Regions from separate parts of the Pseudomonas sp. J452 genome, predicted to be linked through region 3. Evidence: riboswitches for the same ligand, from Rfam matches in the RefSeq annotation. Region 3 holds a riboswitch; each other region holds the start of a gene.

Region 1 (3,591 bases), 1.5 Mb from region 3:
CCTGGTGGAGTTCCACCCGGCCTACCACGAGCTGATGCGCACGGCGGTCGAGCACGGCATCCCCTCGCTGCCCTGGACCGATCCGCGTCAAGGCGCCCAGGTGGCCCGCGCCGCGCTGAACTACCTGCACAACCAGCCGGAGGCCGGCAACGCCTGTCCGCTGACCATGACCTACGCCGCGGTGCCGGCGCTCAAGCTGCAGCCGGAGCTGGCCGAGATTTGGTTGCCGAAGATCCTCGCCACCGAATACGACCCGCGCAATGTCGGCATCGAGCAGAAGACCGGTGTCACCATCGGCATGGCGATGACCGAGAAACAGGGCGGCACCGACGTGCGTGCCAACACCACCAAGGCCCATCCGGTGGGCATGGGCGGCCCCGGTCAGGCCTACGAGCTGGTCGGCCACAAGTGGTTCTGCTCGGCGCCGATGTGCGACGCCTTCCTCACCCTGGCCTACACCGACAAGGGGCTGAGCTGCTTCCTGCTGCCGCGCCATCGCCCGGACGGCAGCCGCAACCAGTTCTATATCCAGCGCCTGAAGAACAAGCTGGGCAACTGGGCCAACGCCTCCAGCGAGGTGGAGTTCCGTGGCGCCCTGGCCTGGATGGTCGGTGAGGAAGGTCGCGGCGTACCGACCATCATCGAGATGGTTTCGCTGACCCGCTTCGACTGCATGATCGGCTCCAGCAGCCTGATGCGTCAGGCCCTGACCCAGGCCGCGCACCACTGCGCGCACCGCAAGGTCGGCGGCCGGGTGCTGGCCGAGCAGCCGCTGATGCAGAACGTGCTGGCCGACCTGGCCCTGGAAAGCGAGGCGGCGCTGGCCCTGACCATGCGCATGGGCAAGGCTCTGGACAACCCGCACGACGAGCAGGAAGACAAGTTCGCCCGTCTGGTCACCGCCATCGGCAAATACTGGATCTGCAAGCGCGCCCCGGCAATGATCAACGAGGCCCAGGAGTGCATGGGCGGCGCCGGCTATGTCGAGGAAACCATCCTGCCACGGCTGTACCGCGAGGCGCCGGTCAACTCGATCTGGGAGGGCTCGGGCAATGTGCAGTGCCTGGATGTGCTGCGTGCCCTGTCCAAGGAGGCCGGTGTGCTCGACGTGCTGTTCGCCGAGCTGGGCGACGGCCATGGCGATGCACGTCTCAAGGCGCATATCCAGCGCCTGCAGGCGGACTTCCGCGACACTGCCGATATCCAGTACCGCGCCCGCCAGCTGACCGAGGACGTGGCCGTGGCCCTGCAGGCCAAGCTGCTGCTGGAAGCTGGCAACGCCACCGTCTCCGACGCCTTTATCGCCAGCCGCCTGGCCGACGGCGGCCGTGTCTACGGCACCCTGCCGCGCGGCGTGGATGCCGAGGCGCTGGTGGCGCGCAGTACGCCGCATCTGATCTGAGGTCGAGAGGCACCCGGCGCTCCCGCACCGTTATCACCGCCAGGCGCAGGGCCACCTGCGCAGGTGGCTGCCCATACTCGGTCCGCCCACGAATACGGCAAGGCTCCGCGAGGCGAGAGGCTACCAAGACTCCATCGCAATAGGCCTGCCCAGCGTTGCGTGGCGGGATATGCAGGCAGGGCAGTCGAGCCCCTGCGGGCACGCCGAGGCCGTGGGGAAATGCGCTCAGGCGCGTCTGGCACGGGGCTGTCGAGGGCGCCGGCGCGGCAGCGGGCACTGTCTTTTCGCGGGCGAGGCGGGTAAGGTGGCCGCCGATGGTTCCGGTCCGCTTCGTGCGGCCGGATGAAAAGGAAAAAGGGTGCGGCGCTCGTCGCCAATGCCCTGGCTGCCCCCGCAACTGTAAGCGGCGAACGATGCCCACACGCCACTGGCCTTTATCGGCTGGGAAGGCGGGCGAAGTAGCAAGCCGTGAGCCAGGAGACCTGCCATCGCTATTGGGCATTCTGCCCCTTTCCCTCAATCCGGATCGTCGCGCGGTGGGCGCGGCCAAGGAACCCTAATGCACATCGAACCTGACGTCGTTGCCGGCGCCAAGATTTTCCTCAGCTATGCAACCGCCGCTGGTGCCTTCGCGCTCACGGTCAAACTCGCCCGCGACAGTCTGCGCGACAACGGCGGCCTGCTCGCCCTGACCCTGCGCAGCCTGCTGACCACTGCCCTGGTGTTCTGCTTCTTCGAGGTATTGCCGCACCATCCGGTGGGCGTCTCGGAAGTCCACCTGATCCTCGGCTCGACCCTGTTGCTGCTGTTCGGCGCCGGTGCCGCGGCCATCGGCCTGGCCGCCGGCCTGTTGCTGCAGGGGCTGTTCTTCGCCCAGTTCGACCTGCCGCAGTACGGCATGAACGTCACCACCCTGCTGCTGCCACTGTGGGCCATTCACCTGCTGGCCAAGCGCCTCATCCCGGCGCGCACGGCCTATGTGGATACCAGCTACAAGCAGGCCCTGGCCCTGTCGACCGCCTACCAGGGCGGCATCGTCGCCTGGGTGGCCTTCTGGGCCGTCTACGGTAACGGCTTCTCCAGCGCAAACCTGGCCTCCGTCGGCAGCTTCGGCCTGGCCTACATGAGCGTGATCCTGCTCGAACCGCTGATCGATCTGGGCGTGCTGGCCGCCGCCAAGGCGCTGTCGCGTTACAGCCAGGGCCCGCTGTTCAACGTGCGCCTGCACCAGCCGGCCTGACCCCGGCCCACGCCAGGCCGGGAAACCGGTCTGGCGCTTTCATTCCAGTGACCGCCGTCTGATCGTCCCCGCGCCTGCATGGGGATGTGCCGTTTGGCGCGCGTCCAAACGGACTCAGCGGCGCTGCCAGATCATCTCGCCGGTATTGCTCTCGGTCACCAGGAAGGGGGCATTGAAACGGTAACGTGCGGCTGGCTGGAACTCGCGGGCGCCCTCCAGCTGCACCAGCAGCAGGCCGTTGTCGCTGCGCCAGCGGCCGCTGTACTGCAGTTCGCCGGGGCGGTCGTAGCTCCAGTCGCTGCCGCCGGTCACCGTGCGTCGCCACTGCGCGACGCTGCCGTCGGCGCGGATACGCAGGGTGGTCACCGTGGTCAGCGTGGCCAGCTCGGCGCTCTCGCTGCTGAGTTCGCTGATCCAGGTGCCGACCAGTGCCGGATCCTGGTGCGGGTCGGGCGGTGGCGGTGGCGGGGCGACGCGCTCGAACAGCGCCTCGCGTATCAGTGTCTCGCCACTGCTGGGGTCACGTGCGGCGAGGCTGGCGTTGAGCATGTCGTTGGCAAAGTTGGCATTCATGTTGGCCAGTACCTGGCCGGAGTGCGGATCGCTGATCTGCGCCTGCAGCAGTTGGCCGTCGAAGCTGCCGCTGAGTTTGAAGCGCAGCTGCGGGCCCTCGACGTACTCGCCTGTCACTTCCGGTCCCTGGCTGTGCAGGATCAATTCACTCGGTCGATTGTCCAGGGTGCCGCGGTAATGGCCGTCCAGCTCGGCGGCCAGGCTGGTGGTGCTCAGCAGCGCCAGCAGGCAGAAGGTCATCGGGTTGCGCAAGGCAGGCTCCTTGGAATGATTTGCCCTAAGCCTAGATCGCGCTAGCCAGCCTTGCCGAACGCTGGCGGGCGAGGCTGGCGAAGGCGCAAGATAGGGCGGTGTACCCAGCCAGGAAGCTGCCCGT
Region 2 (3,591 bases), 1.0 Mb from region 3:
TGGGCACCCGCGTGCTGGTGGTCGACGACAACGCCAGTGCGCGTGAGATTCTCTCCGGCATGGCGCGCAGCTTCGGCGTCGAGGTCGACGTGGCGGACAGCGGCGACTCGGCACTGAGCATGCTGGTCGAGGCCGAGCGCAAGGCGCTGCCCTACGACCTGGTGCTGATGGACTGGCGCATGCCGAACATGGATGGCGTGGAGACGGTGCGGCAGATGCATGCCGTCAGCCTGGCGCACACGCCGTCGGTGATCATGGTCACCGCCTTCGGCCGCGAGGAGGCTCAGGAGGAGGCTGGCAAGCATGGTCTGCAGCTGCCGGTGGTGCTGACCAAGCCGGTGACCCCGTCGACCCTGCTGGAAGCGATCGGCAACATGCTCGGCAAGACCTCGCAGATTGATACCCGTGCCACTGCGCGCTCCGATCAGAGCGCCAGCGCCATGGCCAGTCTGCAGGGGGCGCGGTTGTTGCTGGTGGAGGACAACGAGCTGAACCGGGAGCTGGCCCGCGAGCTGCTGGAGAGCGCCGGCGTCGAGCTGTGCCTGGCCGAACATGGTCAGCAGGCGCTCGATCGGCTGGCCGAGGATGCCGATTTCGATGGCGTGCTGATGGATTGCCAGATGCCGGTGATGGACGGCTACACCGCCACCCGCAAGATTCGCGAGCAGCCGCAGCTGGCCAAGCTGCCGGTGATCGCCATGACCGCCAACGCCATGGCCGGGGACCGCGAGCGAACCCTGGCCTGCGGGATGAACGACCATATCTCCAAGCCGCTCAACGTCGAGAACATGTTCGCCACCCTGGCCAAGTGGATCCATCCCAAGCCCGGGCGTGTTGCCCAGGCGGCCCGGCACTTGCCAGCCAGCGTGGCACCAGGGGCGGGCCTGCCCGAGAGTCTGCCCGGTATCGACCTGGCAGCCGGCCTGGCCACCAGCATGGGCAAGGTTGATCTCTACCTGCGCCTGCTGCGCAAGTTCCGCTCCAGCCAGGGCGATTTCCGCGCCGAGTTCCTCGCCGCCCGCGCGGACAGCGATGCCTCGGCGGCGGCGCGCCTGGCCCATAGCCTGCGCGGCAGCGCGGGGAATATCGGTGCCCGCGGCCTGGCGCAGGCCGCCACGGCGCTGGAGCTGGCCTGCAAGGAGGGGGCGGCGGAGGCGGTTCTGGAGCCGCTGGTGGCCGAGGTCGAACGGCAGTTGCAGCCGCTGCTGGCAGGCCTGGTGGGGCTGGTCGAGGTGGAACAGGGCGGCGCAGCGGCACCGGCACTCACGCTTGGCGCCGAGCTGCAGGCGTCGCTGGACAAGCTCAGGCGCCTGCTGGGCGAGAGCGACACTGCGGCGCAGGAGGCCCTGTACGAACTGCAGGGCCTGGCCCTCGATCCGCTGCTGGCCGAGCGTCTGCGTCAGGTGGGACAGCAGGTCGAGAGCTTCGACTTCGACCGGGCCCTGGAGTTGTTGCAGGGCCTGTCCTAGGCCATGCGATTTTCCCCCTCTCCCGTTTACGGGAGAGGGTGAGTAGTCCCACTTCCTCTTCTCAGCCTTTCGGCTGGCCTCCATGCAATCCTCTCCCACAAGTGGTAGAGGGGAGTATCCGAGATCCGCGACAGGGTCTTCGGGGCCGCGCTCGGCGTTGACGCGCCCCGGCCCAGCCTCTACCCTGCCGCCAGCATCAGGTGCCCCGGTCGCGACGCGTCCACGGGGTGAAACAGGGAAGCCGGTTCATTCAGTCGAACAGTCCGGCGCTGCCCCCGCAACGGTAGGTGAGTCAACGGTCGCATCCAGCCACTGTGTCATTCGACATGGGAAGGCGCGACCGGGAGTCTGTAGATTCCGCTCACAAGCCCGGAGACCGGCCTGTAGCGATCCACGGCATTGCGGCGGGCTTTGCGGGTGGGTGGGTCCGTGCGGCCTGCCCGCGTCTTGTCCTGCTGCTGCCCCTATTCTGCTTCTGCACCGTGCCTGACGAGGGTCGCGGTGCTGCTGCTTTGCCGCGCCGCAGCCGGTCGCGAGGAGTTGTAGATGAGCGAGTCCGCCGCGCGCGACGAACGCCACAAGGCACGCATGCAGCGCAAGAAAGCGCTGATCGACGAAAAGATCGCCCAGGCCCAGAACGAATACGGCCTGCTGCTGGTGCACAGCGGCAACGGCAAGGGCAAGAGCAGCTCGGCCTTCGGCATGGTCGCTCGCGCCCTCGGCCACGGCATCAAGGTCGGCGTGGTGCAGTTCATCAAGGGCGCCGCCAGCACCGGCGAGGAAAGCTTCTTCCGCCGCTTCCCCGAGGAAGTCAGCTACCACGTGATGGGCGAGGGCTTCACCTGGGAAACCCAGGACCGCCAGCGCGACATCGACAAGGCCGGCGCGGCCTGGGCGGTGGCAAGGCAACTGCTGAATGACCCGCAGGTCGGCCTGGTGGTACTCGACGAGCTGAATATCGCCCTCAAGCACGGCTACCTGGAGCTGGACGCGGTGCTCGCCGACATCGAGGCGCGCCCGCTACTGCAACATGTGGTGGTGACCGGCCGCGGCGCCTTGCCGGGGATGCTCGACGCAGCGGACACCGTCACCGAGATGAGCCTGGTCAAGCATGCCTTCAAGGCCGGGGTGAAGGCGCAGAAGGGGATCGAGTTTTGAGCCCTGTTTACCCTGGCCCGGATGCAATCCGGGAAGCCGCCCACCCCGGATTGCATCCGGGCTACTCGATCCGCCTGCATGCAGTCGTCGTCCATAAATGGGCGAGGGCAGCGGCGCACGCAAATCTATCCCTTAACGCCCCCTCTCCCGCTTGCGGGAGAGGGCCGGGGAGAGGGCAATGACTGCACGCAGCTGCCCGGCCCTGCTGATCGCCGCCCCGGCCTCCGGCCAGGGCAAGACCACCGTCACCGCCGCCCTGGCGCGCCTGCATACGCGGGCCGGCAAGCGTGTGCGGGTGTTCAAGTGCGGACCGGATTTCCTCGACCCGATGATCCTCGCCCGTGCCTCGGGCCAGGCGGTGTACCAGCTCGACCTGTGGATGGTCGGCGAGGACGAATGCCGGCGCCTGCTCTGGGAGGCGGCGGGGGAGGCCGACCTGATCCTCATCGAAGGGGTGATGGGCCTGTTCGACGGCAGCCCCTCGGCCGCCGACCTGGCGCGGCGCTTCCAGGTGCCGGTACTCGGGGTGATCGATGGCAGCGCCATGGCGCAGACCTTCGGCGCCCTGGCCTATGGCCTGGCCAACTTCCAGCACAATCTGCCGTTCGCCGGGGTGCTGGCCAACCGCACCGGCAGCGCACGGCATGGCGAGATCCTGCGCGACAGCCTGCCGCCGGCAATCCGCTGGTACGGCGCTTTGCCGCGCAGCGCCGCGCTGGAGCTGCCCAGCCGCCACCTGGGCCTGGTCCAGGCCGAGGAGCTGGCCGACCTGGATGCGCGCCTGGATGCGGCGGCCGATGCGCTGCTGGCCAGCGCCGGCGATGCCCTGCCGGACCCGGTGCGCTTCGCCGCGCAGGTTGACCAGTCGCTCGAGCCACTGCTGGCCGGCGTGCGCATCGGCGTGGCCCGCGATACCGCATTCGCCTTCCTCTACCAGGCCAACCTCGACCTGCTGCGCCGGCTT
Region 3 (3,591 bases):
GCGCGAAGGCAGCAAGAAGATCCTCTCGCGCCTGCCCGGCGCCTGGGAGATCGCGCGCAAGGTCGAAGAGCACGCCAAGGGCATGCTGGTGCCCGGCACCCTGTTCGAGGAGCTGGGCTGGAACTATGTCGGCCCGATCGACGGCCACGACCTGCCCACACTCATCGCGACGCTGCGCAATATGCGCGACCTGGACGGCCCGCAGTTCCTCCATGTGGTGACCAAGAAGGGCAAGGGCTTCGCCCCGGCCGAGGTCGACCCGATCGGCTACCACGCGATCACCAAGCTGGAGCCGATCAAGGCTCCGGTTGTCGAAGCCAAGAAGCCGAGCGGGCCGAAATACTCCAGTGTGTTCGGCCAGTGGCTGTGCGACATGGCAGCGGCAGACCCGCGCCTGGTCGGCATCACCCCGGCAATGAAGGAAGGCTCCGACCTGGTGGCCTTCGCCGAGCGCTTCCCCGAGCGCTACTTCGACGTGGCCATCGCCGAGCAGCATGCGGTGACCCTGGCCGCCGGCATGGCCTGCGACGGCGTCAAGCCGGTGGTGGCGATCTACTCGACCTTCCTCCAGCGCGCCTACGACCAGCTGATTCATGACGTGGCCGTGCAGCACCTCGACGTGCTGTTCGCCATCGACCGCGCCGGCCTGGTCGGCGAAGACGGCCCGACCCACGCCGGCAGCTTCGACATCTCCTACCTGCGCTGCATCCCCGGCATGCTGGTGATGACGCCGAGCGACGAGAACGAACTGCGCCAGATGCTCACCACCGGCTACCACTTCGATGGTCCGGCGGCGGTGCGTTACCCGCGCGGTAGCGGGCCGAACACGCCGATCGACCCGGCGCTTGAGCCGCTGGCAATCGGCAAGGGCCTGGTGCGTCGGCGCGGGCAGAAAACCGCGCTGCTGGTATTCGGCGTGCAACTGGCCGAAGCGCTCAAGGTCGGCGAGACGCTGGACGCCACGGTGGTCGACATGCGCTTCGTCAAACCGCTGGACGAAGCCCTGGTGCGCGAACTGGCGGCCAGCCATGAACTGCTGGTGACCATCGAGGAGAACGCCATCATGGGTGGCGCAGGCTCGGCGGTCAGCGAATTCCTCGCCCAGCAAGGCCTGCTCAAGCCCGTGCTGCACCTGGGTCTGCCAGACAGCTACGTGGAGCACGCCAAGCCGGCGCAGATGCTCGCCGAATGCGGCTTGGACGAAGCCGGCATCGAAGCGGCCGTGCGCGCCCGCCTGGCCCAGCTCTAAGCACAGGGCCGGCGAGCGGGTTTCACCCGCCCGACTCTGTAGGAGCCAGCTTGCTGGCGAGCGCAGACCATCCGCCCTAACCGACGCATCCGCAGCCCGATGATCGCCAGCAAGCTGGCTCCTACAGGCGAGTTGGCGATTTACTTGAGCGGCGCTCATGTCGCCGCGAATCGAGCCCGCTTGTTTTTCATACAGCCACGCACTAAGGTGCGCGGCGTTTTTCATTTCCGCCACGGTGCGCCGCTGCTCTCAGCACGGCGTTAAACGGGAAGCCGGTGCGCTCCATCGAGGAGCCATCCCGGCGCTGCCCCCGCAACGGTAATCGACGGCAGGTTGCCACCTGCACGCTGACCATAAAAGCCACTGGAGTCATCCGGGAAGGCGGATCAGCGCGAGTCGAGAGCCCGGAGACCGGCCTTGGCGGATCGACTGGTGTTGCGGAGGGCATCACCGTCAAGCGCTGGCTACGGCCAGAGCTTGTCCTGCCCTTCTCAAAAGTCTGCCGACCTTTGAGGATTTATCGATGAAGTTGTCCCGCCTTTCCATTGCCGTGGCCCTGCTGCCTTGCACCCCGGTCTACGCCGCATCCAGCCAGGATGATGCGCTGAAGCTGTCGGAAACCCTGATCAGCGCCAACCGCGACGTGCAGCAACGCAGCGCCAGCAGCGCCGCCAGCACGGTGTTCACCCGCGCCGATATCGAGCGCCTGCAACCATCCTCGGTGACCGAGCTGCTCCAACGCGTGCCCGGCGTCCAGGTCACCGACAACGGCAGCGGCAGCCTGGCCAGCCTGTATATCCGCGGCACCAAGTCGGCGCAGAGCCTGGTTCTGGTAGACGGCATGCGCATAGGCTCGGCCAGCTCCGGCGACAGCAATCTGCAGCACCTCAATATCGAGCAGATCGAGCGCATCGAAGTGCTGCGCGGGCCGCGTTCGGCCATGTACGGTGCCGATGCCATCGGCGGCGTGGTGCAGATCTTCACCCGCCGCAGCAGCGGTGAAGGGTTCAAGCCATTCGTGCGCGTGGGCTATGGCAGCCGGGGTACCTGGCAGCGCAGCGCCGGCATTTCCGGTGGCGATGAGGCCACGCGCTTCAGCCTGGCCGGCAGCCTCGACGAGACCAACGGCATCGACCGTACCGGCACCTCCTACGAAGCCGATCAGGATCACGACGCCTACCGCAACAAGGCCTTCAGCCTGAGCCTCAGCCACAGTTTCAGCGACAACCTGGAAGCGGGCGTCAGCGTCCTCGACCAGCGCGGCCGCACCGAGTTCGACAACCCCTTCGGCCGCTTCGACATGACCACCTTCGAATCGGTGGAACAGGACCCGTACAGCGACTTCACCGTCAGCAGCGTCTCCAGCTACTTTGACGCCCAGCTCAACGACAGCTGGAACAGCCGCCTGGAAGTCGGCCACAGCGAGAACCGCGAAGAGAGCCTGGATAAACTCAGCGACGAGCGCGGCGTGTTCAACACCTACCGCGACTCGGTCAACTGGCTGAACACCCTGAGCCTGAGCGACAGCCACAGCCTGATGCTCGGTGCCGACTGGTACCAAGACCAGCTCAACAGCAACACCGCCTTCGCCGAGCAACAGCGCTGGAACCAGGCCGCCTTCATCCAGCACCGCTACGACGGCGAGCACTTTTCCACCGAACTGGGCCTGCGCCACGACAAGAACGAGCAGTTCGGCAGCGAAAACACCTGGAGCGGCGCCCTGACCCTGCCGCTCGACGAGCGCAACGACCTGATCGCCTCCTACAGCGAAGGCTTCCGCGCACCGACCTTCAACGACCTGTACTACCCGGACTACAGCAACCCGAACCTCCAGCCGGAACACTCCAAGAGTGTCGAGCTGCAGTGGCGCAGCCAACTGGCCGCCACCACCCGCCTGGAGGCCTCGGTCTACCGCACCGACATCGAAGATGCGATCGCCAACGACCAGGACTTCATCCCGCAGAACATCGCCAAGGCGCGCATCCATGGTTTCGAGGCCGCGCTGCAGCAGGAACTGTTCGGCTGGCAGGGCCAGCTGGGCGTGGCCTTCGTCGATCCGCGCGACCGCGACAGCGGCCACACCCTCAACCGCCGCGCGCGGCGCACCCTGAGCCTGGATCTGGATCGCAGCTTCGGCGATGTCGCCATCGGCGCCAGCTGGCAGGCCGTGAGCAGCAGCTACGACGACCCGGACAACCAGTACCAGCTGGCCGGTTATGGCCTGCTGGCCCTGCGCAGCAGCTGGCAGGCCACCCCCGAGCTGAAGCTGGAAGCCAAGCTGGATAACCTGCTGGACAAGGATTACAGCCGCTCGCTGTACGAGCATGAGGGTGAGCGCTACA
Region 4 (3,591 bases), 990 kb from region 3:
GCGCCGACTGCAACAGGCGCAGGGCCTTGAGGGTGATCAGTTCCGGGTCGCCGGGGCCGACACCGAGGCCGAGCAAACGTCCTTTACCCGTCATCACTCCACCTCCGTGGCCAGGGCGTTGACCGCCGCCGCGGCCATCGCGCTGCCGCCACGCCGACCGCGTACGATCACGTAGGGCACGCCTCGGCTGTCAGCGGCGAGCATGTCCTTGGACTCGGCGGCGCCGATAAAGCCCACCGGCATGCCGAGGATCAGCGCCGGTTTGGGCGCGCCGGCATCGAGCATTTCCAGCAGGTAGAACAGCGCGGTCGGCGCGTTGCCGATCACCACCACGCTGCCTTCGAGGTGCTCGCGCCAGCGTTCCAGGGCCACCGCCGAGCGGGTATTGCCCAGTTCGCGGGCCAGCTCCGGCACGCCGGCATCGTGCAGGGTGCAGATCACCGGGTTGTTCGCCGGCAGGCGCGCACGGGTGATGCCTTCGGCAACCATCCGCGCATCGCAGAGGATCGGCGCGCCCTTGGCCAGGGCTGCGCGGCCGGCGGCACCGGCACCCGGCGAGAAGCGCAGGTCCTGCACCACGTCGACCATGCCGCAGGCATGGATCAGGCGCACAGCGAGCTTTTCCAGGTCGGCCGGGATGGCTGACAGGTCGGCCTCGGCACGGATGGTGGCGAAGGACTGGCGGTAGATTTCCTGGCCGTCGCGGATGTAATCGATCATGCAGAAGTTCCTGATGCGGGCTGCGCGGCGAACCAGGCGCCGGCTTCTTCGATACTGAGGGAAGGCGCCAGCAGGCGGCCGAAACCGGCCACGCCCGCGGTGCGCTGATAGAGCTGGTAACGCCCGCCGGGCTGCGCCAACAGGGTGAACGGAGCGGTATGCGCGGCGGCGCAGGAGCGCGGGCAGCCGCTGAGGTGCACCTGCGGCTGAACGCCGCCGGCGCGCAGCAGTGCAGCCAAGTGCAGGGCATCGGCCTTGGTGTCAGCCAGGCCCTTGGCGCAGGCGGTGGAGCCACTGCAGGCGAGTAGTTGGCTCAGCGGCTCGCGGGCATCCAGCAGCAGGCCGATCTCGCCCAGCGCGGCCATCACCGCAGCCTGGCGGGCGGCGGGAATATCCGGCAGCAGCACGCCCTGCCAGGGCGTCAGGCACAGTTCGCCGCTGCCCTCGGCCTCGGCCAGATCGGCCAGGGCCCACAGCTGCACGGCCTCCAGCCGACCCAGTGGCGCAGCGGCCAGCAGCATGACCAAGCCGGTCTGGGCCTGAGGGTGCATGCCGAGCGCTATGGCTGCTGTTTGGGCGCGCGCTGGCAGCGGCATATCGCGCTCCAGAGGCATTGGCAGACGGGCGAGAAAATCCGCCACCGGCAGTTCGGCGAGCAACTGGCGCATCCGGCTGTGCGTGCCGGCCAGCTCAAGGAACAGCTCCAACACGGCCTGCACCAGATGCGGCGCCTGCCCCAGCTCGACCACGCCCAGGACCGCATCACGCGGGCAGCCGGCCAGGCCGAAAGCCAGCTGGGTGCCACCGGGCAAGGCACTGAGCCAGAGGTCGTGGGGGTGGTCGAGCATGGCCAGCACTTCGCCGCCGTCCAGCTGCAGGGCGAACTTGGCGGAAAGGCCGTGGAAGGCGGGCGTGTCCTGCAGCAACGCCAGCAGTTGCTCGGCCAGCGGGCGGGTATCGAGAAAAGCTGCCGGATCGCGGCCGGCGGCAGGGCTGAGCAGCAGGTTGCGCACATCGTCGGCGGCGGCAACGCGCGGGCCGAGGCCGGCGGCCAGCAAGTGCTGCACCAGGGCGGCGTGCTCGCTGTCGCGCACACCGCGAATCTGCAGGTTGCTGCGGTTGGTCAGCTCCAGCACACCGCTGCCGCACAGCCGCGCAGCCCCGGCCACGGCGCGGGCCTGGGCGCTGGAGAGGCGGCCACCCGGCAGCTTGACCCGGCAGATACCGCCGTCCAGCGCGGACACAATGCGCCACAGTCCCGGACAGGCAGACGGCCTGGGAGTGGATGCGACGCAAACGCAGGAATCAGACTTCAAGCGGTCACCGACAAACAACGACGCGGCGACCGAACCAGCGGAATCCACAGACAGGGATTCCTTGGCATCGGTACACCCCGCCCGATGTTGGCACTCGCGACTAGCGTCGTCGGCAGGTCTCCTGGCTGGCAGGTCGGCATCGGTCGCGGCCTTCCCGGTTTCCCAGTGGCATTCAGGCGACAGACTCGCTGCTTACAGTTGCGGGGGCAGCCACGGTTGAATCGCTTCTCCGTGTTCCCTCTTAGGCCCTTGGTGACGTCCGTGAGAACGCCGGGCACCGACGAAGGCGCTATTATGCCCGCTTTTTCCGGCGCCAGGCCAAGCCCACGCGTCGCCCGCAACAGATCAAGGAAACACGCATGACAGCCTGGCTGACGGTGGTGGGAATCGGCGAAGACGGCTACGCCGGCCTGGGCAAGGCTGCGCGCCGGGCGCTGCTGGCTGCCGAGCAGATCGTCGGGGCGCCGCGCCAGCTGGAGCTGCTGCCGCCGTGCATCCGCTCGCCGCGGCAGAGCTGGCCGAGCCCATTCAGCCTGGCGCCGGTACTGGAACGGCGCGGCACGCCGGTGTGCGTGCTGGCCAGCGGCGACCCCATGCTGTTCGGCGTCGGCGCCAGCCTGGCGCGGCAATTAGCCGAAGGAGAAATGCGCGTGCTGTCGGCGCCCTCCTCCTACTCGCTGGCCGCCGCCCGCCTGGGCTGGCCGCTGCAGGAGGTGACACTGCTCTCGGTGGTGGCGCGGCCGCTGGCGGCGCTAAACGCGCAGATCCATGCCGGCCAGCGCCTGCTGATCCTCTGCAACGACGGCTGCAGCCCGGCCGCCATCGCCGCCCTGCTGCGCGAGCGCGGCTTCGGTTCCAGCCGGCTGACGGTTTTGGAACACCTCGGCGGCCCGCTGGAACGACGTATCGACGGTCTGGCCGACAGCTGGAGCATCGACGAGGTCGCCGCCCTCAACCTGCTGGCGGTGGAATGCCTGGCCGACGCGAACGCCGTACGCCTGCCACTGACCTGCGGTCTGCCGGACGAGGCCTACCGCCACGACGGCCAGCTGACCAAGCGTGACGTGCGCGCCATCACCCTGGCTCGCCTGGCGCCGACTCCCGGCGAACTGCTGTGGGACGTGGGCGCCGGTTGCGGCTCGATCGGCATCGAGTGGATGCGCGCCCACCCCAGTTGCCGGGCTATCGCCATCGAGACCGACGGCAGCCGCCAGCAGCTGATCCAGCACAACCGCGACGCCCTCGGCGTGCCGGCCCTGCAGCTGGTGGCCGGCGCCGCACCGCAGGCGCTGGCGGGACTGGAGCAACCCGAGGCGATCTTTATCGGTGGCGGCGTCACCCTGCCCGGCGTGCTGGAGCAGTGCTGGCAGGCGCTCAAGCCCGGCGGCCGGCTGATCGCCAACGCGGTGACCCTGCAAAGCGAGGCCATGCTGGTGGCCTTCCGCGAACAGCACGGCGGCGAGCTGACCCGCATCAGCGTGGCCCAGGCCCAACCGCTGGGCGACTTCGACACCTGGCGCAGCGCCCTGCCGATCACCCTGCTGCAGGTGCGCAA

The links. Region 3 has a riboswitch for cobalamin ahead of LRS11_RS02040 (TonB-dependent receptor domain-containing protein). Riboswitches for the same ligand answer to the same signal wherever they lie in the genome.
Region 1: linked by a shared signal. The riboswitch ahead of LRS11_RS08660 (energy-coupling factor ABC transporter permease) and the one ahead of LRS11_RS02040 (TonB-dependent receptor domain-containing protein) in region 3 are both predicted to bind cobalamin.
Region 2: linked by a shared signal. The riboswitch ahead of cobO (cob(I)yrinic acid a,c-diamide adenosyltransferase) and the one ahead of LRS11_RS02040 (TonB-dependent receptor domain-containing protein) in region 3 are both predicted to bind cobalamin.
Region 4: linked by a shared signal. The riboswitch ahead of cobG (precorrin-3B synthase) and the one ahead of LRS11_RS02040 (TonB-dependent receptor domain-containing protein) in region 3 are both predicted to bind cobalamin.

What each region holds. Positions count from the first base shown of each region.
Region 1 is NZ_CP088294.1:1,939,362-1,942,952, forward strand. It holds gene LRS11_RS08655 (acyl-CoA dehydrogenase family protein) at 1-1,402, shown strand, start outside; cobalamin riboswitch at 1,701-1,907, shown strand; gene LRS11_RS08660 (energy-coupling factor ABC transporter permease) at 1,962-2,642, shown strand; gene LRS11_RS08665 (hypothetical protein) at 2,757-3,467, opposite strand; gene amn (AMP nucleosidase) at 3,566-3,591, shown strand, end outside.
Region 2 is NZ_CP088294.1:4,272,164-4,275,754, reverse strand. It holds gene LRS11_RS19425 (response regulator) at 1-1,469, shown strand, start outside; cobalamin riboswitch at 1,651-1,869, shown strand; gene cobO (cob(I)yrinic acid a,c-diamide adenosyltransferase) at 2,016-2,627, shown strand; gene LRS11_RS19415 (cobyrinate a,c-diamide synthase) at 2,806-3,591, shown strand, end outside.
Region 3 is NZ_CP088294.1:443,066-446,656, forward strand. It holds gene dxs (1-deoxy-D-xylulose-5-phosphate synthase) at 1-1,249, shown strand, start outside; cobalamin riboswitch at 1,466-1,684, shown strand; gene LRS11_RS02040 (TonB-dependent receptor domain-containing protein) at 1,773-3,591, shown strand, end outside.
Region 4 is NZ_CP088294.1:4,317,436-4,321,026, forward strand. It holds gene LRS11_RS19620 (precorrin-2 C(20)-methyltransferase) at 1-94, opposite strand, end outside; gene LRS11_RS19625 (precorrin-8X methylmutase) at 94-720, opposite strand; gene cobG (precorrin-3B synthase) at 717-2,036, opposite strand; cobalamin riboswitch at 2,130-2,333, opposite strand; gene cbiE (precorrin-6y C5,15-methyltransferase (decarboxylating) subunit CbiE) at 2,396-3,591, shown strand, end outside.